2 regions of the Saccharopolyspora hattusasensis genome follow, and region 2 is predicted to be linked to the other one. Evidence: riboswitches for the same ligand, from Rfam matches in the RefSeq annotation. Region 2 holds a riboswitch; the other holds the start of a gene.
What was found. Region 2 has a riboswitch for glycine ahead of gcvH (glycine cleavage system protein GcvH). Riboswitches for the same ligand answer to the same signal wherever they lie in the genome.

Region 1 (11,478 bases), 700 kb from region 2:
CGCGAAGGCCGGGCGCCCCGGACGCAGCCGACACCGGCGCCGCCGCCGCGACCCGGTCAGTGCACAATGGACACCGCGGCGAGCCGCCACCCGACCGCGTCGATCACACCGTCGGCGAGATCAATCCGCCCCGAAAGTGGCCTTGGGCACACACTGCGCGAGACCGCGCCGGAGCCTTCCCGAGCCCTGGGTGGAGGAGTTGGACAAGGCGGACGAGTTGAACAAAGTAGACAAGGCGGCAAGCAATCCGCCGAAGCGGTCGGAAGTTGACGCACCGCGAAGATTTACCCACGTGCCGTATCGCAGGGATCAACCGAACGAGTTACTGTTCGGTAGACCGTGTGGAAGCCCCCCGACACACGGTAGGTGCCCCGGGTTCGGAGTTCACACTCCGCGCCCGGGGCACCGCTCCCCGAACACCACGTCCGATGGCGGTGGCCGCGGCGTTAGCGACAATTGTGCCCGGCCTCGTTGGTATATTCCAGTCACCACGCGGCGCAGTTTTGGTTGCAATTGCAGCACTGCCGAGACCGGTCAGCGGTCCTCGCGCAACGGGCTGGTGGCCTGGCGCCAGTTGACGGTGGGCCGCAGCGCGGCGAGGTCGACCCGCTCCTTGTGCTTGTCCGCCACCCGGAACAACGACTCGATGAGCGTGTTCGACAGCAGGTGCGGCCGCAGCCCCAGCTCCACCAGGCCGGTGTGCTTGACGTTGTAGTAGTGCTCGCCCTGCTCGACCCGCGGGTTGTCCAGGTACTCGATCTCCACCGACCCCGCGAAGCTGTTGGCCACGATCTTGGCGATCTCCCCCACCGAGTACTTCTCGGTCATCTGGTTGAACACCCGGAACTCGCCGCGGTCGGCCGGGTTCTCAGCGGCCAGCCGGATGCACTCGACGGTGTCGCGGATGTCGATCAGGCCGCGGGTCTGCCCGCCGGTGCCGTACACCGTCAGCGGTTGGCCGAGCACGGCCTGGATGACGAACCGGTTGAGCACGGTGCCGAAGATCGCGTCGTAGTCGAACCTGGTCGCCAGCCGGGTGTCGCGCGCAGTCTGCGGGGTTTCCTGGCCATAGACGACGCCCTGGTTGAGGTCGGTGGCGCGCAGCCCCCAGATCCGGCAGGCGAACTCGATGTTGTGGCTGTCGTGCACCTTGCTCAGGTGGTAGAACGAGCCCGGCTTCTTCGGGTACAGCATGCGGTCGGTCCGCCCGTTGTGGGTGACCTCCAGCCAGCCTTCCTCGATGTCGATGTTCGGCGTCCCGTACTCGCCCATCGTGCCGAGCTTGACCAGGTGGATGTCCGGGTCGACCTGCTGGATCGCGAACAGCACGTTGAGGTTGCCGATCACGTTGTTCTGCTGGGTGTACACCGCGTGCCGGCGGTCGATCATCGAGTACGGCGCGGCCCGCTGCTCGGCGAAATGCACGATCGCGTCGGGCCGGAAGCCGGCGATCATCTCCGCGGTGAACTCGCCGTCGACCAGGTCGCCGTAGTAGCACTTGATCGACTTGCCGGAGACCTCCCGCCAGGCGTCCAGGCGGACCTGCATCGGCTCGATCGGCACCAGGCTGTCCACGCCGAGCTCGTGGTCGTAGCCCCGGCGGGCGTAGTTGTCGGCGACGGCGACATCGTGGCCGCAGTCGGACAAGTGCACAGCGGTCGGCCATCCGAGGTAGCCGTCTCCTCCAAGGACGAGGATTCGCACGCCTTCACTCCCCCTGTATTCACCCATTGGATACAAACATCCGGCATGGTCTCATCCCGCGACCATTTCTCGGCGGGCTCCCCTTTTCCTTTCCTAACACTGAGAATTCGCTGAGACCGGACTCTGTATGGTGCGTCGGGAGCAAACCGCGACATCCCGAACGGAGACGGCATGGCGACAAGGGCCACCGAGAGCACCAGCGCTCGGCGCCGCTATTGGCGGTTGCTCAGCCGTTTCGCGGCCGCTTCCGCGGTGGCCACCGGAATCAGCCAGCTCGTTTTCCTGCTGTCGTACTCGCTCGGCGCCACACCGGTGCCGGCCACCGTGCTGGCCTGGCTGGCCGGTGCGATTCCGAACTTCGTGCTGAACCGGCGGACCTGGGGCGGCGGCGGCCGGGCCGCGCTGCGCGGCGAGATCCTGCGCTACGGCGCGATCTCGGTGGGCACCGCACTGCTCGCCGCGCTGGCCACGCACAACGCAGAAGTGCTCGCCCACGCGCTGTTCCCGGAGGCCCGGGCGGCGCAGGTCGCCGTGGTCTGGGGCGCTTTCCTCGGTACTTACGCGGTGATGTTCGTGGTCAAGTTCTTCCTCGTCGACCGGTTGGTGTTCACCGCCCGGCGTTCCCGCCACCAGGTTTCGAGCACCACCCGCGCGAAGCGGTAGCCATAGCGGAAGTTGTTGCCCTTCTTACTGACACCGGCGGTGCGCGCCAGCATCCGCATCGGCTGCTCCCGCACCCGGTAACCGCGGCTGAGGACGCCGACCAGCAGCTCGGCGGACTGGTACTGCGGCTGCTCCAGGGCCACCGAGTTGGCCGTCACGCGGCCGCCAACCGGTGGCCAGCAGCACGAACACGGCCGCCGGAACCACCAGCGTCACGCCCACGACGCGCACCACCACCGCCGCGGCCAGCACGATCCCGGCCAGCGCGGCGAGCTTGGGGCCGGGCGCGGCGGCCAGCGCCGCGATCCAGGCCCGGACCTCGAAACGACGCAGCAGCGCGTAGATCCCGGCGCCGAGCCCGAGGCCCAGCAGGTGCTGCACCGCCGCCACGCTGGTCAGGCTGCCCACCGCCAGCAGCGGCCACAGGAAGAGCTCATAGCCGATCGGGTTGATGCCGCCGGGGAAGAACGCGCCGACGTCGTCGAGGTAACGGAACGAGTCGATGTAGAGCAGCGCGGGCCGGTAAGCCAGCTGCACCACGATCCGCAGGGCCAGTCCGGCGAGCAGCAGCAGCGCCAGCAGCCAGTGCCGGCGGAGGACGCGCGTGAGCGCGGTGCTCATCGCGCCCCGCGGAAGTCCGCCCAAACGGTGCGCAACCCCTCGGTGAGCTCGACGTTCGGGGCGTAGCCGAGTTCGCGCTGCGCCTTGGCCACGTCCACGATCACCGCGGGCATCTCGCCGTTCTTGGCCGGCACGTGGTTGACCGGCACGGGTTCGCCGGTGGCCGCGCGGACCGCGTCGATGAGCTCCAGCACGGAGATCGACCGCCCGCGGCCGATGATCGCGGTGCCGGTGTACTGCTTGTCCCACGCGGCGAGGACGCCCTGCACCACGTCGTCGATGTGCACGAAGTCGCGGGACTGCGAGCCGTCGCCGTAGACCTCGACGCCGCGGCCCGCCAGCGCGGCGCGCATCAGCCTCGGGATGAAGCTGTCCTTGTGGCCCATGCCGGGCCCGTAGATGTTGGTGAAGCGCAGCGCGCAGGTGGCCAGCCCGTAAGCGCCGGCGTAGCCGGAGAGCAGCATCTCGCACGCCGCCTTGGTGGCGCCGTAGGGCGTGAGCGGGCGCAGCGGCAGCGCCTCGGAGATCGTGCCGCGGCCGATGTCGCCGACCACCGCGTTGGTGGAGGCCAGCACGAACCGGCGGACGCCGCGGGCGCGAGCCAGTTCGAGGAGTTCCTGGGTGACCGCGACGTTGTTGGCATAAGTCTCGGCGGGCTGGTCCACCGAGCGCAGCACCGAGGTGATCGCCGCCAGGTGGATGATCCCGGCCGAGTCCGCCGAGACCGCGGCCTCCCGGACCGCGGCGTCCCGCAGGTCGCCTTCGACGTGGGTCACCAGGTCACTGCGCAGTTCGGCGGGCGGGGCCTGGGTGTCCACGATTGTCACCCGGGTGCCGCGCTCCAGGAAGGCGCGAACCACTGCTCTGCCGACGAAACCGGAACCACCCGTGATGGTGACGGTGTCTGCTGCGTTAGCTGCATTTGCGGCGGAAGGATTAACGCTGCTTGGCACGCGCGGACTCTAACCGCCACCGGATTCGCTCCGGTTCACGCCCATCCCGGCCGGATTAACCGCCCAGATGTTCCCGAAGTCCGTTCAGCCCGGTTCGGTAAACGCCCTTGGCGAAGGTCTTGTCCATCTTCTCCTCGTCGGCGGCATCGGCGTCCCAGTGCGAATACCACTCGACGAAGCTGTGCCCGGTGTCGGTGATCGGCGCGATCCGGATGGTGGAGCGGTAGCTGCGCACCGGGAACGGGCTTTCCACGAATTCGTAGGCGTAGCTGCGCTCGGTGTCGTCCAGCGCCACCAGCCGCTCCCGGACCGCCCCGCCGTCGGCGAGTATCAGGTGCCGGACGCACCCCACCGCGTCGGCCGCGCCCCCGCCCTCGATCTCGCTTCGCTCGATCGCCGGGTGCCACGTCGGCAACCCGTTGAAGTCGCGCACCGCCTGCCAGACCTGCTCGGCCGACACCTCGATGACCGCGCTCGTGTAGGACTTCGCCACCGCTTGCCTCCTCAGAACCTGAGTTTCTTGAACGCCTTGGCCTGTTCGGTCAGTGCTTGTTCGGTGGGCAACCGCTCCATGCTGCTCGCACCGTAGAACCCGTGGCAACGCTTGGTCCGCGAAAGCACGTACGAGGCGTCTTCCGGCATCGAGACCGGCCCGCCGTGGCAGAGCACCAGCACGTCCTCGCGGACCTCGGTCGCCGCCTGCGACCACTCGTCGATCAGCGCCACGCAGTCGTCCAGCGACTTTGCGGTCCCGGCGCCGATCGCGCCGCCGGTCGTCAGCCCCAGGTGGCACACGATGATGTCGGCGCCGGCCTCGGTCATCGCCCGGGCGTCGGCGCTGGAGAACACGTACGGAGTGGTCAGCAGGTCGGCTTCGCGCGCGGCGGCGACGAGTTCGACCTCCAGGCCGTAGCCCATTCCGGTCTCCTCCAGGTTCGCCCGGAAGGTGCCGTCGATGAGCCCGACGGTCGGGAAGTTCTGGATCCCGGCGAACCCGAGGTCGCGCAGCTCGCGGAGGAACCGGTCGCGCAGCATGAACGGGTCGGTGCCGTTGACGCCGGCCAGCACCGGGGTGTGCCGCACCACCGGCAGCACCTCGCGGGCCATCTCCACCACGACGTCGTTGGCGTTTCCGTAGGCCAGCAGCCCGGCCAGCGAACCGCGCCCGGCCATCCGGTAGCGGCCCGAGTTGTAGATGACGATCAGGTCGATGCCGCCGGCCTCTTCGCACTTGGCGGACAGGCCGGTGCCCGCGCCGCCGCCGACGATCGGCTCACCGCGCTCGGCCTTGGCGCGGAACCGGCGCATCAGTCCGGCGCGGTCGAATCGGCTCATCGTGCCTCCTGCCTGGTTCGCTCGGCGGATCCGGTGATCTCCCGGAACGCCGCGACCAGCGCGGCGGCGAACTCCGGATTGTTGATGTTGTGCGGCACCCGCTCGACGCGCCGGTCGGCGGTCTGCCGCACCCGGCTCTCCAGCGTCTCGAAGAGGACCGCGTCCGCGCCGGGATCGCAGAAAGGCTGCCCCGGTGAGTCCAACATGGACACTCCGCCGGCCGGGAGCAGGAACCGCACCGGGCCGTCGCAGGCGTTGAGCTTGCCTGCGATGAACTCCGCGATCCGGCGGCACTCCCCTGCGGACGTGCGCATCAGCGTGACCTGCGGGTTGTGCACGTACAGGTTGCGGTCCCGGTACTGCGGCGGAACGGTTTCCAGCGCGCCGAAGTTCACCATGTCCAGGGCGCCGCACGAGCCGACGTAGGGCACTCTGGTCCGGGCGATGGCGTCCAGGCGCTGCTCCCCCGCGCTCATCACGCCGCCGGCGATCAGGTCGCAGACCTCGGTGGTGGTGATGTCCAGGACGGCGCGCACCAGGCCGTCGTCGACGAGCTTCTCCATGGCCCGACCGCCGGTTCCGGTCGCGTGGAACACCAGCGGGTCGTGGTCGGCGGCCAACTGCTCGGCTACCGCGGTCACGCACGGCGTGGTGACGCCGAACATGGACAGCGCGACGGCGGGCTTGTCCTCGGCCGCTGGCAACGGGTGGGTCACCGCGCCCAGCAGCGCGTGCGCGGCGTTTCCCAATACCTGGCGGGAAATCCGGTTCAGCCCGGCGACATCGGTGACCGACGGGAACATCGCGATGTCGGTGGCGTCCACGTAGGGCGAAACGTCGCCGGAGGCCACTGTGGACACCATGACCTTGGGCACGCCGACCGGCAGCGCGCGCATCGCGGGCGTGATCAGCGCGGTGCCGCCCGAGCCGCCGAGCCCGATGACCCCGTCGACGTCCTGCGCGACCAGGAACCGCTCGAACGCCGCGGCCATCGCGGTGACGGCCGATCCCCGCTCGCCGGTGAACACCGCGTCGGCCCCGTCCGGGTGGTGCGCGGCGACCTCGGCGGCCGACACGTCGGCGTCGGAACTCCCACCCGCGGTGGACAGGTCCACGGTGATCACGGGGTGCCCGCGGGCGATCAGCCCGGCGACGTAGAGCAGCTCAGCGGCCTTAGTGTCGAACGTCCCGGCGACGTACGCGCTGCCCACCACTAGTGCGTCACCGGGACAGCAACTCCAGCAGCTCAGCATCTTCCGCGAGGAATCGGCGCACCTGGTTCGCCCGGAACTCCTCGTGGCGGGCAAAGTACTCGCGCAGCGCTGCCACCGCGATCTCGTGCATCGACCGGCCCTCTCGCTCGGCTACATCGCGGAGCTTCGCGTTGTCGTCGTCGTTAAGCCGCAGAGTCGTGGCCATTCCGGCATGGTATCGCGTGGTATCCGCTGATACCACATGCCCTTGGGGCACGAGAAGACCCCCGGCGCCTGGGGTTCTTGGGTTCTAGCGGGCACCGGGGGCCTTCGTCGGGGTTTTCGGTCAGTGGCCCTTGCCGCCCTTGCCGAAGAACTTGTTCTTGACCTGGTCGATCTTCTCCTTGTTCTTCGGGTCGGTGGCGTACTTCTTGGCCTGGTCGATCACCTTGCGGCCCTGCGGGCTGCTGGCGAAGTCGGCGACCTTCTTGAACAGAGACATCGTCGCTCCCGGCGGTTCGGAGTCACGGCTGTCACCAGGCTACCGACAAAACGGGCAGAGGTCTTCTCGCGAGGACAGCCCCGACGTGGCGTATCCCGCACCGCTGCGCAAAACGAGCCCGGAAACAGAGTGAGTGGAGCCCAAGAGCCGAGTTCCGCGGAAGCACGGAAGGTTTGAGCGAAGTCCAGGGAGAACTCGGAGCGTTCACCGGACGGCAGCAGGGCCACCCAGGGGAACTCCTCGGAGAGCATGTCGATCAGTTCGTCCGGCGACAACCGCGCAAACGCGGCACGCACCGCGCGCGCCGCCGTCACGGCGCCTTCCGACGCCCCGACGGCCCGGTCCTACCCGCCCGGTTGACTGGGTCACGTTCAGTTCGTAGCGTCGGCGTTCGCACAACCGAATACCGCGCCGATGACGTCGTGCGGGAGAGACTCCGGCCCCCGAGCAACCTCGGGAGACCGGAGCGCCGAAGGAGCAATACTCCCCAGCAAACTCTCAGGCACCGGCACCGCACGGCACCAGGCGAACACGGAGAAAAGCAGGAGCAACGCGCTTCTCGCCCACGGTGCAAGCCGCCCCTCGCGGGGTGGCGAAACTCTCAGGCCAATGACTCCGGGGAGACCGCCCGACCAGCGCAAGCCCGCGCAGGTCGGGGTCGAGGTGTCCCCGATAAGGTTGGGCGCAGTGAGCTGACCGGCCCTCGACTGCCGACCGGCGCCCACCAGGAGGAGTCGCACCATGTCGTCGCCACGACAGACGCCCTTGCACCGAGTACACGAAGCCCTCGGGGCGACATTCACCGAGTTCGCCGGTTGGCGGATGCCGCTGCGCTACTCCGGCGACACCGCCGAGCACAACGCGGTGCGCAACAGCGCCGGCCTGTTCGACCTAACCCACATGGGTGAGATCCGGATCAGCGGCCCGCAGGCCGCCGAGGCGCTGGACTACGCGTTGGTCGCGAACGCCTCCGCGATCAAGCCCGGCCGCGCCCGCTACACGATGATCTGCAACGCCACCGGCGGCGTGCTGGACGACCTGATCGTCTACCGGCTCGGCGAGCAGGAGTTCCTGGTCGTGGCCAACGCGGCGAACGCCGCCGTGGTCTCCGCCGAACTGGCCGAGCGGCTCGGCGGCTTCGACGCCGAGCACCAGGACGTCTCCGACGACTACGCGCTGATCGCCGTGCAGGGCCCGAACGCGGTCGCCATCCTCGCCCCGCTGACCGACACCGACCTCGCCGAGGTCAAGTACTACGCGGGCTACCGCAGCCAGGTCGCAGGCAAGGACGTGCTGCTGGCGCGTACCGGCTACACCGGCGAGGACGGCTTCGAGCTGTTCACCGCGCCCGGCGACGCGGAGGCCGTCTGGCAGGCGCTGACCGAGTCCGGCGCGCAGCACGGCCTGCAGCCCGCCGGGTTGTCCTGCCGCGACACGCTGCGGCTGGAGGCGGGCATGCCGCTGTACGGCAACGAGCTGTCCGCCGACCTCACGCCCTTCCAAGCCAGCCTCGGCCGGGTGGTCAAGCTGGACAAGCCCGGCGACTTCGTCGGCAAGGACGCGCTGGCCGCCGCCGCGGAGAAGCCCACCGAGCGCACACTGGTCGGGCTGAGCACCGACCAGCGCCGGGCGCCCCGGCACGGCTACCGCGTGCTGGACGCCGACGGCGCCGAGATCGGCGTCGTGACCAGCGGTGCCCCGTCGCCGACCCTCGGCCACCCGATCGGCATGGCCTACGTCGACCGCGACCACAGCGAACCCGGCACCCAACTGCAGGTCGACATCCGCGGCAACAACGTCGCGGTGCAGGTCGTCGAGCTGCCGTTCTACCGCCGCAATGCCTGACGAGATCGAACCAGGAGGCAACACCATGTCGACACCGGACCTGTTCAATGACCAGCTGGCCGCGGTGGATCCCGAGGTGGCGGCGGCGGTCGGCGCCGAGCTCAACCGCCAGCAGACCACGCTGGAGATGATCGCTTCGGAGAACTTCGCACCGCAGGCGGTCCTGGAGGCGCAGGGCTCGGTGCTGACCAACAAGTACGCCGAGGGCTACCCGGGGCGCCGCTACTACGGTGGCTGCGAGCACGTCGACGTCGTCGAGCAGTTGGCCATCGACCGCGTCAAGGAGCTCTTCGGGGCCTCCTACGCCAACGTGCAGCCGCACTCCGGGGCGCAGGCCAACGCGGCGGCGATGTTTGCGCTGCTCAAGCCCGGCGACACGATCATGGGCCTGGACCTGGCCCACGGCGGTCACCTCACGCACGGCATGCGGATCAACTTCTCCGGCAAGCTCTACAACGTGGTGCCCTACCACGTGCGCGCCGACGACCACCGCGTGGACATGGACGAGGTCGCCCGGCTGGCGCGGGAGAACAAGCCGCAGCTGATCATCGCCGGCTGGTCGGCGTACCCGCGGCAGCTGGACTTCAAGCGGTTCCGCGAGATCGCCGACGAGGTCGGCGCGTACCTGATGGTCGACATGGCGCACTTCGCCGGTCTGGTTGCCGCCGGGCTGCACCCGAACCCGGTGCCGCACGCGCACGTCGTCACCACCACCACGCACAAGACCCTGGGCGGCCCGCGCGGTGGCGTGATCCTGTCCTCGGACTCGGAGTTCACCAAGAAGTTCAACTCGGCGGTGTTCCCCGGCCAGCAGGGCGGGCCGCTGGAGCACGTGATCGCCGGCAAGGCGGTGGCGTTCAAGATCGCCGCCGATGAGGAGTTCGCCGACCGGCAGCGCCGCACCGTGGAGGGCGCGCAGATCCTGGCCGAGCGGCTGCTGGCCGACGACGCCGCCAAGGCCGGTGTGCAGCTGGTCTCCGGCGGCACCGACGTGCACCTGGTGCTGGTGGACCTGCGCGACTCCGAGCTGGACGGCAAGCAGGCCGAGGACCGGCTGCACGAGATCGGCATCACGGTCAACCGCAACGCGGTGCCCAACGACCCGCGGCCGCCGATGGTGACCTCCGGCCTGCGCATCGGCACCCCGGCCCTGGCCACCCGCGGCTTCGGCAAGGACGACTTCACCGAGGTCGCCGACATCATCGCCGAGGCACTCAAGCCCGGCTTCGACGAAGCCGCCAGCGGCAAGCTCCGGGCCCGCGTCGAAGCCCTCGCCGCCAAACACCCCCTCTACCCGAACCTCTGATCGGAAAGCTTTGCCAGGAGAAGAACGCCGCATTTCGGCCACGATGACCGAAAAGCGGCGTTCTTCCTGTTTTCGATCCTAAGTGGACCATGATGGAACGGGAAAAGGCCGTATTCCAACTGGTTCAACCCCCCTTGCGGGCCCTCGCCGGATGCCGGATTATCTGCGCAGTTTCGGCGAAACACGCTGGCGAGTAAGGGGTCCACTTCGATGAGCCAACCAGTGGCCGAGGAGTACCGGAAGGATCTGAGTTCCCGGCACATCAACATGATCGCGATCGGCGGGGCGATCGGGGTCGGCCTGTTCCTCGGTTCAGGCAAGGCCCTGCACCAGGTCGGCCCCGGCCTGATCCTGATCTACGCCATCGCCGGGCTGATGATCTTCTTCGTGATGCGGGCGCTCGGCGAGCTGTTGATGTACCGACCGGTCAGCGGGTCGTTCGCGGAGTACGCGGGCGAATTCGTCGGCCCGTGGGCGAAGTTCGCGGTCGGCTGGGGCTACTGGCTGGTGTGGATCGTCACCGGCATGGCCGAGATCACCGCTGTCGGCAAGTACTTCCAGTTCTGGTTCCCGACGATCCCGCAGTGGATCCCCGCGCTGGGAGCACTGATCGTGCTCAGCGGGGTGAACCTGATCGCGGTGAAGCTCTTCGGCGAGTTCGAGTTCTGGTTCGCCCTCATCAAGGTGCTGGCCATCATCGGGCTGATCGTGCTGGCCGCGGCGATCCTGGTGTTCGGCTTCAGCGACCTTGGCGACACCGCGGCGCTGAGCAACATTTGGTCCCACGGCGGGCTGTTCCCCAACGGCATGGCCTCGTCGCTGCTGGCGTTCCAGATCGTCATGTTCGCCTTCGTCGGCGTCGAGATGGTCGGCCAGACCGCCAGCGAGAGCAAGAACCCGCAAAAGGTGCTGCCGCGGGCGATCAACTCGGTGATGTGGCGGATCCTGATCTTCTACGTGGGCGCGCTAACCGCGCTGACCGCGCTGGTCCCGTGGTTCCAGTTCCCGACCAGCGGTAGCCCGTTCGTGCAAGCGTTCACCCTGATCGGTATCCCGGCGGCGGCCGGTGTGATCAACTTCGTGGTCACCACCGCGGCGCTGTCGTCGTGCAACAGCGGCATCTACTCCACCGCGCGGATGCTGCGCACGCTGTCCGAGGACAGCCAGGCGCCGCGCTCGGTGGGGGTGCTCAGCGGCCGGGCGGTGCCCTCACGGGCCATCGGCGTCACGTTCGGCGCGATGCTGATCGGCGTGGTGCTCAACTACTTCGTGCCGGAGCAGGCGTTCACCTACATCACCAGCGCCAGCACCGCCGGTGCCATCTTCACCTGGGCGATGATCTTGATCGCGCACCTG
Region 2 (11,478 bases):
ACCTCTCCCGCCTGACCACGCCTTTTCGTGACGGGTCGTGACGAAAACCTGTTCGGGCGAACCACGTTTCAGTGATCTGCCGTCGCATCTGCCGCGGTTTCCTCGGCTTCGGCGATAAAGAGAAGCGAATCGTCACTCAAAACCCAGGAGGAATGACGAGATGGCTGCAAAACGGCTCATCGCCCGGACCTGCCTCGCCGCCGCGGCTCTGGTCGGCACCGCGTTGGCACCGGCGCTCGCGAACGCGGAACCCGCGTCGTCGGCGCACGGCAGCATGATGAACCTGTCGATCCGCGGCGAGGCGCGCGAGGACATCAGGACCGCGTTCCTGACCTGCGAGCCCACCGGCGGATCGCATCCGTACGCGAATGACGCGTGTCAGGCGCTGAAGGACGCCAACGGCGACTTCACGAAGCTCACCACCGAGCACTCCGCTTGCCCGCTCAACTACAAACCGGTGACGCTTTCGGCGAAGGGCAGGTGGCAGGGCAAGCCGGTCACCTTCGAGAAGACCTTCCCGAACGACTGCGTGGCCGGCGCTGCTACTGGGAAGGTGTTCTCCTTCTGATGCCGCGGTCGGGCCCCGCTGCGTGCGGGGCCCGGCACCGGCTGCGACCGACGGACAAGGGCTCTCGTCCCACGGTCCGGGAGGGTTACCGTGAGCCCATGGCGACCGACCCTGAAGACCGCGATTCGCGCTGGCCACGGCGGCTGTACCGGGACGGCTCCGACCCAGACCCGAGGTTCACCCTCGCCAACGAACGCACCTTCCTGGCCTGGATCCGCACCGCGCTGGCCCTGATGGCCGGGGGTGTGGGCATCGAGGCCCTGAACGCGGCCACCGGCCAGGCGAGTCCACTGCGGACGGCGCTGGCGGTCCTGCTGCTGCTGGGCGGGGTGCTTTGCAGCGCAACGGCTTTCGCCCGGTGGATAGCTACCGAGCGGGCTTTGCGGCGCGGTCGGCCGCTGCCCGCGCCGCGGTTGGCGCCGGTCATCGGTTACGGGCTCGGCGCGATCGGCATCGCCGCCTGCGTCCTGCTGTTCGTGTCCGGGTTCTGACGTGGAGAACCCCAGCGGGCCCTGGGATCCGGGGCTGCAGATCGAACGGACCACGCTCGCGTGGTTGCGCACCGCGCTCACCTTCGTCGTCGGCCTGCTGGTGCTGCTGCGGCTCATCGCGCACGAGAGCACCCTCGCGGCGGCGGTTTGCGGCGCGCTCACCCTGCCGCTCGGGGCCGCCATCAGCTGGCTCGCCTGGCGACGGCACCTCCGGATCGAACGCGGGCTGCGCGCCGAGACCCCGCTGCCCGGCGGGGCGCTACCCGCGGCGGCGGCCGCCTTGTCGGTGCTCGCCGGCTGCTCCGGCCTGATCTACGTGCTGTTCACCTGAGTCAGGCGACCCGCAGCTCGATCTCGACGTTGCCGCAGATCGCGTTCGAGTACGGGCAGTCCTCGTCCGCCGGGTTGACGAGGTCCTGCGCCTGCTTGCGCGGCACGCCTGGCAGGTCGACGACCAGGCCGACGCTGAGGCCGAAGCCGCCGTCGCCGTTGCGACCGATGCCGAACCTGGGCGGTGACCGACGAATCGGTGATGCCGACCTTGGCGCGGCGCGCCACCAGCTGGAGCGGGCTGTGGAAGCACGCCGCGTACCCGGCGGCGAAGAGCTGCTCGGGGTACGCCAACACCATCTGGTCCGGGATGCACCGAGCCTACCCCCGCAGCTGCGAGCCGTCGGCCGTCAACGCGACGGCCACGGACCGCTCGTCCATGAGGCTGCGTTGGCGCACGATCAGACCGCGCGCCTCCAGTCGCTTCAGCAACGGCGACAACGTGCCGGAGTCGAGCCGTAGGGCGGCGCCGAGCTCCTTCACCGTCACCGACTCGCGTTCCCGGAGCAACCAGCATCACGAGGTACTGCGGATAGGTCAGCCCGAGTTCCTCCAGAAGCGGCCGGTACAAGCCGGTGAACGCTCGCGAAGCGCTGTACAGCGCGACGCACACCGGCCGGTCCAAGGCCAACGGCGACTCGTCCGCCCGAACAAGGCAGCGCCAAATTAAGTTGTGCACAACCGATCCGTTGCGGCCCGGCACAGGTAGCGCGGCGGCTGCGACCACACCGTCTCCAGTTCGGCGACGTCCTGCTCGTCCTTGGCCAGCTCCTCTTCGGCCTCCGTGAGGCGGTCGGCTGCTGTCAGCGCGGCGGCGAGGTGCAGCCTGGGGTGCCGGGTCCGCCCGACGTCGTCGGCGCGGTCACCGAGCCGCACGGCTTCGGTCGCGTACCGGATGGCGGCGGGAATATTGCCCTGCGCAAGGGAAACTCTGCTCCGCCCGCCCGTCCCGCGCACCAGCGCGCCGTGTGTTCTCGCGCGGTTCGCGACGTGAACCGCGTTGGTCGCTGCCGCCGACGCCGCCTCCAGATCGCCGATCGAGGTGAGTCCGTGCGCGTGCATCGCGAGCAGCTCGGTACGCACCAGCGAGCCCGCTTTCGCGCGGGGCAGGGCGAACACCGTGTGCTCCAGGACGCGCGAGTGCTCGCCAACGGTGTGCAGCGCTTCCGTGAGCCCGAGGAGCAGCATCGCGGGCTGGAGTGCGCGCCGGGCACCGGCCCCCGTCGGTGTCCGGCCACCGGTTCAGACCGATAATGAGCCATCGCGGCTCTCCACCGGCGCGGCCACCATCCCGTCCCAGGCCAGCATCGCGCAGTCGATGACCGCGTGCATGGTCTCGCGGGAACTCCCATCCCGGGCCTGGATGGACAGTCCTTGCAGGACTGTCAGGTAGAAGGAGGCGATCGTCTCCAGATCCGCACCGGGTGGCACATCCCCGTCGGTGATGCCGCGATCCAACCTGGCCTGCACGGCGCGGAAATCGTCCCTCCGGCATTCGGCGAGGTAATCCCGGATCCGCCTGTTCTCCGGAGTGCAGTTGGTGGCCGCCAGCACCACCATGCATCCGCGTGGAGTGTTCGGATCCACGTATGCGTCGGCGTTGTCGCGCAGCATGGCTTCGATCGCTCGCCTCGCGGTCGGCTGCCGCTGCAACGGCCTTTCGCCGACCGCCTCGTCGGCGCTGTTGTAGAGCGCGACCGCTTCCCGGAACAGGTCCTCCTTGGACCCGAACGCGGCGTACAGGCTCGGCGAACTGATCCCCATCGCGCCGGTGAGGTCGCTCAGTGACGTGGCCTCGTAGCCGCGTTCCCAGAACAGCTCCATGGCGGTTCGCAGGGCGGCCTCCCGGTCGAAGCTGCGCGGGCGCCCACGTGGCGACATCGGCTTCCCCTCCTCCCAAGGCGGCGCGGGTCCCGCACCGCTTCACACCTTTCCCAGCGGGCTTGTTGACACCCGAGGGTAGCGATGATAGCCATTTATATATCGTTCGACACAGAAAATCGAGGGCTTCATGACGGGCTTGGACGGCAAGGTCGCGCTGGTCACCGGTGGTGCCCGCGGCATAGGTGCGGCAGTCGCCGAGCGACTGGCCGCGGACGGTGCCGACGTCGCGATCACGTACAACACCTCGGCCGACCGGGCCAACGACGTGGTCGGCAAGATCAAGGGAGCCGGCCGACGCGGCGCGGCGTTCGCGGCCCCGGCCACCGACGCAGCGGCCGTGACCAGCGCCGTCGAGCAGACGGTCGCGGAGTTCGGCCGGCTGGACATCCTGGTCAACAACGCCGGGATCTTCCCGTGGGCGACCATCGACGAACTGACGCTGGAGCAGTTCGACGAGACGGTCGGCATCCACGTGCGGGCGGTGTTCGTGGCGGTGCAGGCCACCGTCAAACACCTGCCCGAGGGCGGCCGGATCATCAGCATCGGCAGCAACCTCGCCGACCGGACTCCCGGCCCCGGCCTGAGCCTGTACTCGCTGAGCAAGTCGGCGCTGACCGGCTTCACCAGGGGCCTCGCCCGCGACCTCGGTCCGCGCGGCATCACGGTCAACCTGGTGAACCCGGGCTCCACCGACACCGAGATGAACCCGGCCGACGGCGAGGAGGCGGACGCCGAGCGCGCCCTGACCGCCCTCGGCCGCTACAACGCCCCGGCCGACATCGCGGCGGCGGTCGCGTACCTGGCCGGCGAGGGCGGTCGCAACATCACCGGCACCGGCATCCTCGTCGACGCCGGCGCCAACGCCTGACGGCGGCGTGCGTTCACCTTCTGGAACAAGGGAAGCAGCAATGGCTTGGGTCATCCTCGTCGTAGCGGGCCTGCTGGAGATCGTCTGGTCGTTGGCGTTGAAGCACGCCGAAGGCCTGACCCGGGTGTGGCCGGCGGTGCTGGGCATCGCCGTCGCCATGATCAGCCTCGGCATGCTTTCGGTGGCGCTGAAGGAGCTGCCGGTCGGCAGCGCCTACGCGATCTGGGTCGGCATCGGCACCGTCGGCGTCGCTGCAGTGGGGATGGTCTTCCTGAGCGAACCCATGACGGTGTCCAGGCTGGCTTTCCTCGGGCTGATCGTGGTCGGCATAGCCGGACTCAAGTTCGTGGAAGGCTGATCGCGAAGACCGTGAGAACTCGCTTTGCTTAGCGGTGCAGGTGGCGTCCCCCCTGCGGGAATTACAGACGCCGCCTGGCCTCCGGGAGCCCCGGCTTACGTATGACCAATACGCGGCTTCGCGGACTGGCCTCGCCAAGAACCCCGACGGGGTGGGCACAGTCTGAGAACCCGCGGCGGTGCAAGTTGCTTAGTTGCGCTAAGCGGCTTCGCCGTTTCAAAGGCAAGAACCCGCCCTGTCGCAGGCATGCTGCCTACAGCAAATCGACCACTGCAGACACTTAAATTCTCCGCTCCCCTACAGGAGATGCCGCCTCGCCCAGCGCGAGGCGGCATCGTCGCTTCGCTGCTCCCGAGAACACGTGATGTCGCGGCGGGGGTGGCCAAGCATCCTGGGATCCGGCTGCCGCCAGGAGAGCCAGACGACGGCATCGGCTGGAGGAGCGGGAAATGGCTGAGCACAAGAGGTAACTGGACACATCGCGGTGATCGGCGCCGGGGTACTCGGGCTGTCCACCACGGACGGCCTGCTGCGGCGCGGCGCCGACGTGCAGTGCTTCGACGGCAGGCGCGCCCCGGGTCGGGGCAATCCGGCGGGCGATGATCGAGACGCTGGCCGGCTCGGTCGGCGACCACATCGTCGCCAACGACATCCACAGCCTGCTGGTGCTGGACAACGGCACGGTCGAGTTCCAGAAGGCCGATGCGATCTACCACGCGCGGCACGTCGTGCTCTGCGCCGGCGTCGACACGCCGCGCCTGGTCGCCCGCCTCGGCTGGGACGACGAAGGCCGGTGACAGGAAGGTTCCCATCCTCACGAACCCGGGCCGGCCTGGTCGCCCGCCTCGGCTGGGACGACGAAGGCCGGTGACAGGAAGGTTCCCATCCTCACGAACCCGGGCCGAGTCGTGACAGGAAAGTTCCCATGCTCCCGCGGCAGAGCTCTCCGGCGGCCCGGCGGTGACAGGAAGGTTCCCATCCTCGCACCAACGGGCACGCCGATGCCGACGGCAGAAGGACTCCACCGCTGGCATCTGGACACGTTCACCGCACACCAGGTGACAGGAAAGTTCCCATGCTCACGTGGCAGAGCTCTCCGGCGGATGGTGGCAGGAAGGTTCCCGTGCTCGCGCTGGTCGCGCGGCAGGGTCAGCATTCGATGACGTTGACGGCGAGGCCGCCGCGGGCCGTCTCCTTGTACTTGACCTTCATGTCCCGGCCGGTCTCCCGCATCGTCTTGATCACCTTGTCCAGCGAAACGAAATGGCTGCCGTCGCCGCGCAACGCCATCCGCGCAGCCGTGATCGCCTTCACCGACGCGACCGCGTTGCGCTCGATGCACGGAATCTGCACCAACCCACCGATCGGGTCGCAGGTCAACCCGAGGTTGTGCTCCATCGCGATCTCCGCGGCGTTCTCCACCTGTCTCGGCGTTCCACCCAGCACCTCAGCGAGACCGGCAGCAGCCATCGAACACGCGGAACCCACCTCGCCCTGACAACCGACCTCCGCACCCGAAATCGACGCGTTCTCCTTGAACAACACGCCGACCGCACCCGCCGCCAGCAGGAACCGCACGACACCAGCATCATCCACGCCGGGCGCGAACCGCGTGTAGTAATGCAGGACCGCAGGAACGATCCCGGCCGCACCGTTGGTCGGCGCGGTCACCACCCGCCCACCAGCCGCGTTCTCCTCGTTGACCGCGAGCGCGAACAGCGTGACCCACTCCAGCGGATCGTCGCGCTCGGTCAACGAAGCCGCCAGCTCCGCCGCCCGACGACGGACCTTCAGCCCACCGGGCAGCTCACCGGAGTTGCGGCAGCCGTTGTCAACGCATTCACGCATGACCTGCCAGATACCGAGCAACTCCTTGTGCACGGCATCCTCACCACGCCAGGACAACTCGTTCGCCAGCATCACACCGCTGATCGGCAGCCCTGACTCCTCGGTCCGCGCGAGCAGTTCCACACCCGTGCGGAACGGGTACCGCACCGCGGTCTCGTCCGGTTTGATCCGATCAGTGCCGGTAGCGTCCTCGTCGACGACGAAGCCACCGCCCACCGAGTAGAACACCGCGCTGTCCAGCTCGGCATCATCGGCACCGAACGCGGCGAAGCGCATCCCGTTGGGATGCAACGGCAACGACTTGCGCCGGTGCATGACCAAGTCACGGTCCACGATGAACCGGATCTCCTGCACCCCATCCAAACGCAACCGGCCGGACTCACGGATCTCGGTGACCCGGCCCTCCACCGCCGCCGGATCAACAGTCTCCGGACTGTGCCCCTCCAAACCCAGCAGCACAGCTTTCGGACTACCGTGCCCATGCCCGGTCGCACCCAACGACCCGAACAACTCCGCCTTGATCCGCTCGACCTGCGGCAACCGGCCCGCGCTGTGCAACCGCTGCACGAACAACCGCGCCGCGCGCATCGGACCAACCGTGTGCGAACTGGACGGCCCAATACCCACCGAAAACAGGTCGAAGACGCTGATCGCCATTGACCGCCTCCTACCTCGCTTGGCCCGTTACTCCGCGATCAGCTCGGCGTACTGCTCAGCGGTGAGCAGCGAACCGGTGCTGGTCGGGCGCACTTCGAGCAGCCATCCGTCGCCGAACGGCTCCGCGTTGAGCAGCGCCGGGTCGTCCACGACGGACTCGTTGAGCGCCACGACTTCGCCGGTCACCGGGGCGAACAGGTCACTGACGGACTTTGTGGACTCCAGTTCCCCGCAGGCCTGGCCCGCTTCGATCTTGTCGCCCACCTCGGGAAGCTGCACGTAGACGATGTCGCCGAGCGCGTCCGCGGCGTGCTGGGTGATGCCGATGCGGACCAGCTCGTCGCGGTCCTCGATCCACTCGTGCTCTTCGGAATAACGCAGGTGCGCAGGCAGGGACATGTCGGGAGGCTCCAAGGCAGTCGGGGGGCACTCGTGCCCGTGGTGGCTGGGCCTCCCCCTCTGTTGCGGAACCTGAGAGCTTCGCCGCGGGCCTCGCGGCTTGCACCGTGGGTGGAGCGTCGATGAGACGCACGCTTTCCAGAGTTGCCTCGCCCGAACGGTCATGGGTGCCTGAGAGTTTGTGGGGAGTCTTGCTCCTTCGGCGCCCTGGGGGCTCGGCGTGAGCTCGCAGGGTCTCTCCCGCACGGGGTCGAGGGCCGGTATGCGATTGTCGGTGTGCTCAGCAACGATAAACGGGCCAGTCCTGGTGTCAATGCCCTCCCCCACAACGCACGGAGGCGGCCCGAGGTATTCAGGAGGCCGGTGATGCTGGACATCCGGGCACTGGTCGAGCGGGTCGGCCCCACACTGCTGCGGACCGTGGTCGCCCCGGAACCGATCGTGTGCGTCGGGGACGTCGTCATCGCCGAACCCGATCAGCCGCCGACGGCGGCGGGCGGCGACCTCGTGTTGGGCGTGGCCATCCCGGACCGCGAGCACGCGGTGGCGTTGACGAGGGATTGCGGCGCGAAGGGTGCCGCGGCGGTGCTTCTCAAACCGCCGATTTCGGCGGACGACGCGGTGGCCGCGGCAGCCCGGGACGCCGGGGTGGCGCTGGTCGAGGTCCGCCCTGGCACGGCGTGGGCGCAGTTGGTGTGGCTGATCCGTGCCGCGCTGGCCGGGACCGAGATCGAGGAGGCCGACGCGTCCAGCACCGGGGTCGGGGACCTGTTCCGGCTCGCCGACGCGGTGGCGGACGTGGTGGACGCGCCGGTCACCATCGAGGACGCGCGCTCCCAGGTCCTGGCCTACTCCGCCCGGCAGGACCTCACCGACCCGGCGCGGATCTCGACGATCATGGGCCGGCGGCAGCCCGACGACGTGCTCGCCAAGTTCCGCGCCCGCGGCACGTTCCGCCAGCTCAGCAAGGGCAGTTCGGCGATCTTCGTGCCCGCCCAGCAGGACGGCACCCTGCCCCGGCTGGTGGTGCCGATCCGGATGGGCGGTGAACTGCTCGGCTCGATGTGGGCTGTGGTCCCCGGCGAGGTTTCCGAAGAACGCTCCACCGCGTTCGCCGACACCGCACCGCTGGTCGCGCTGCAACTGCTGCGGTGGCGTGCGGTGGCGGACGCGGAGCGCCGCCGATCCGCCGAGCAGGTGCGGCTGCTGCTGGAGGGCGGCGAAGGCTGGCGGGCGGCAGCGAACGAGCTAGCGGTGCCCGCCGAAGCGCACCGGGTCGTCGCCATCGAAATGCCCCCGTCCGCCAGCCCCGCGGAAGGGCACCGGTTGGCGATGTGGGAATGGATCACGCGCGGAATCGGGCGGCGCCCGCTGGTCACCGAGATCGGCACCATGCTCTACGCGCTGGTGCCAGACCGGGGGCGCGCGGGCGGCTGGCCGGATCTGCGGGCAGCGCTCACGTCCCACGACGTTTCGCCGCGCCCGCTGATCGCGGTGGGCACCGCGGTGGCGGTCGCCGAGCTGCCCCAGTCGCGGTCGCAAGCCGAGGAGCTGATCAGCTTGCTGCGCACCGGCCAACTGCAGCAACGGGTGGCGGTGTACGAGGAGAACTGGCATCTGCTGGTGCTCAGCCGGATGGCCGGTGCGGCGACCGACGCCGGTATCGGTGCCCTCGGCCCGCTACCGGTGCTGCGCGAGCACGACCGAACGCAGGGCACCGAATACCTGGCCACGCTCCACGCGTGGCTGCGCCACCCCGGCGATCCCCGGCAGGCGAGCCGCGAGTTGCGCGTGCACCCGAACACTTTCCGGTACCGGATGAAGCGGCTCACCCAACTCGTGGAAGTCGACCTCGAAGACCCCAACGTCCGCTCCGCGCTGTTCGCGCAGCTGCTCGCCGACCGATGGGCGCAGCACGGCTGACAGCAAGGGAACCTTCCTGTCACCCAAGGCCAAGCGAGCTCGCCCAGGGCTCGAACAAGGGAACCTTCCTGTCACAGCCGGGCGGCAGAGCCCCTCGGTGACGTGCGCAAGGGAACCTTCCTGTCATTCGTGGCAGGACGGTTCCCTTGCTTTCGCCGGGCTGCCGGTCGGTTGCGAGGAAGGGAACCTTCCTGCCATGTCCGCCGTCCGTGCCCCCGTCCGTGCCCCCGTCCGCGCGCTGGATCGGCGCTCCACGGGCTTTGTGCTGCGAGCACAAAGCGCGCGGGGCAATCTCATTCGGCGGGAATGATGCGCCCCCCGCAGTGGCAGCGGATTGTTGTGCGCAACAGGAGACGAAAGGATTCCGCCGTGAAGATCGCAGTGCCGCGCGAGATCAAGAACAACGAGTACCGGGTCGCGATCACACCTGCGGGCGTGCACGAGCTGACCACCCGCGGCCACGACGTTTTCGTGGAGACGAACGCCGGCGCGGGCTCTTCGATCCCCGACGAGGACTACCTCGCGGCCGGCGCGAAGGTGCTGCCCACCGCCGAGGAGGTGTGGGCGGAAGGCCAGCTGGTACTCAAGGTCAAGGAGCCGATCGCCGAGGAGTACCCGCGGCTGCGCCGGGACCAGGTCTTGTTCACCTATCTGCACCTGGCGGCTTCCGCCGAGCTGACCGACGCGATGCTGAAGTCCGGGGTCACCGGTATCGCCTACGAGACGGTGCAGACCGCCAACGGCAGCCTGCCGCTGCTGGCGCCGATGAGCGAGGTCGCCGGGCGTCTCGCCCCGCAGGTCGGCGCCTATTCGCTGATGCGCCCCAGCGGTGGCCGCGGCGTGCTGCCGGGCGGTGTTCCCGGCGTGCACCCGGCGCGGGTCGTGGTGATCGGCGGTGGCGTCGCTGGCCTCAACGCCGCGCGCGTCGCGATGGGCATGGGTGCTGATGTCGAGCTGCTCGACACCAATGTCGACAAGCTCCGCGAGATCGACCGCGACTTCCACGGCCAAATCCGCACCGTGACGTCCAACCGGTACTCGGTGGAGCAGGCGGTGCGGGCCGCGGACCTGGTCATCGGTGCCGTGCTGATCCCGGGTGCGAAGGCGCCGAAGCTGGTGTCCAACCACCTGGTGTCTGAGATGAAGCAGGGCAGCGTGCTGGTGGACATCGCCATCGATCAGGGCGGCTGCTTCGCCGACTCTCACCCGACCACGCACGACGACCCGACGTACCGGGTGCACAACTCGGTGTTCTACTGCGTGGCCAACATGCCGGGCGCGGTGCCGAACACGTCGACGCACGCGCTCACCAACGTCACGCTGCCGTACGTGCTGCGCATCGCCGACCAGGGCTGGCAGCAGGCCTGCCGCGCGGACGCCGCGCTGGCCGGTGGCCTCAACACCCACGACGGCAAGCTGGTCAACGAGCCGGTCGCCGAGGCGCACGGCCTCACCAGCACCCCGCTCAGCAGCGTCCTGGGCTGATCGCACTGGGAGCAAGGGAACCTTCCTGCCACGAATGGCAGGAAGGTTCCCTTGCTCCCAACAGCTTCGAATGCCCGCTGGCTTGGAAGTCGTCGCAACAGGATCCGGGACACCGTTCAGTCGCACGAACAGACTCAGACCACCGAAAGAGTGACGGGCTCAAACAGCCGAACGGGGCGGCCCGCTCAACCAGCCTGGGGGTCACCGGGAGCAGGCCGCCACCGTCAGTGTAGGCCACGATCGCCCATTTGCCGACGACGCGGGCCGCCGCATGGCCGCCAATTTCAAGCCGAACCGATAACCACTCGACGGGGTGAGCATCCAGTGGTGTCCGTACAGGCGTGCGCCCCGACTGCCGACGTCACCCAATGGAGTCGGCGGGGCACCCGTTCCCGCGATCCCTGTCGGCAGCACCGACGCACTCGAAAACGACGGTGGGAGACGACGTGACAGACGCGCGTTGCGAAGAGCTGTCCTCGATCGGCTCGACCTCACAACCGCGGACGACACCCCCGAAGTGCTGCTGCCCCTCGCCCGCACCCAGCTCTACCTGCTCACCTCCTACCTGCTCACCTCCGCGCCCTGCTCGACGAACACGATCCGGACGAGGCCGGCAGGTGCCGTTCCTGCCAGGGCGCGCCGCGCAGCCGACCGTGGCCGTGCACCG

Region 1: linked by a shared signal. The riboswitch ahead of gcvT (glycine cleavage system aminomethyltransferase GcvT) and the one ahead of gcvH (glycine cleavage system protein GcvH) in region 2 are both predicted to bind glycine.

Annotation. Positions count from the first base shown of each region.
Region 1 is NZ_JBPCDC010000001.1:2,394,313-2,405,790, forward strand. It holds gene ACRXBZ_RS10510 (NAD-dependent epimerase/dehydratase family protein) at 535-1,704, opposite strand; gene ACRXBZ_RS10515 (GtrA family protein) at 1,876-2,367, shown strand; gene ACRXBZ_RS10520 (hypothetical protein) at 2,392-2,988, opposite strand; gene ACRXBZ_RS10525 (NAD-dependent epimerase/dehydratase family protein) at 2,985-3,941, opposite strand; gene ACRXBZ_RS10530 (SRPBCC family protein) at 3,997-4,434, opposite strand; gene ACRXBZ_RS10535 (phosphoenolpyruvate hydrolase family protein) at 4,446-5,276, opposite strand; gene ACRXBZ_RS10540 (Tm-1-like ATP-binding domain-containing protein) at 5,273-6,487, opposite strand; gene ACRXBZ_RS10545 (ribbon-helix-helix domain-containing protein) at 6,498-6,695, opposite strand; gene ACRXBZ_RS10550 (hypothetical protein) at 6,816-6,971, opposite strand; glycine riboswitch at 7,387-7,495, shown strand; glycine riboswitch at 7,496-7,597, shown strand; gene gcvT (glycine cleavage system aminomethyltransferase GcvT) at 7,713-8,816, shown strand; gene glyA (serine hydroxymethyltransferase) at 8,842-10,122, shown strand; gene ACRXBZ_RS10565 (amino acid permease) at 10,333-11,478, shown strand, end outside.
Region 2 is NZ_JBPCDC010000001.1:3,097,005-3,108,482, forward strand. It holds gene ACRXBZ_RS14010 (SSI family serine proteinase inhibitor) at 161-568, shown strand; gene ACRXBZ_RS14015 (YidH family protein) at 667-1,059, shown strand; gene ACRXBZ_RS14020 (DUF202 domain-containing protein) at 1,061-1,390, shown strand; partial or broken gene ACRXBZ_RS14025 (hypothetical protein) at 1,609-1,689, opposite strand; partial or broken gene ACRXBZ_RS14030 (MarR family winged helix-turn-helix transcriptional regulator) at 1,717-2,020, opposite strand; gene ACRXBZ_RS14035 (hypothetical protein) at 2,056-2,577, opposite strand; gene ACRXBZ_RS14040 (TetR/AcrR family transcriptional regulator) at 2,632-3,270, opposite strand; gene ACRXBZ_RS14045 (SDR family NAD(P)-dependent oxidoreductase) at 3,401-4,141, shown strand; gene ACRXBZ_RS14050 (DMT family transporter) at 4,182-4,499, shown strand; gene ACRXBZ_RS14055 (hypothetical protein) at 5,099-5,296, shown strand; gene ACRXBZ_RS14060 (L-serine ammonia-lyase) at 5,649-7,004, opposite strand; gene gcvH (glycine cleavage system protein GcvH) at 7,032-7,403, opposite strand; glycine riboswitch at 7,454-7,551, opposite strand; glycine riboswitch at 7,552-7,656, opposite strand; gene ACRXBZ_RS14070 (PucR family transcriptional regulator) at 7,770-9,326, shown strand; gene ald (alanine dehydrogenase) at 9,696-10,811, shown strand; gene ACRXBZ_RS14080 (hypothetical protein) at 11,272-11,478, shown strand, end outside.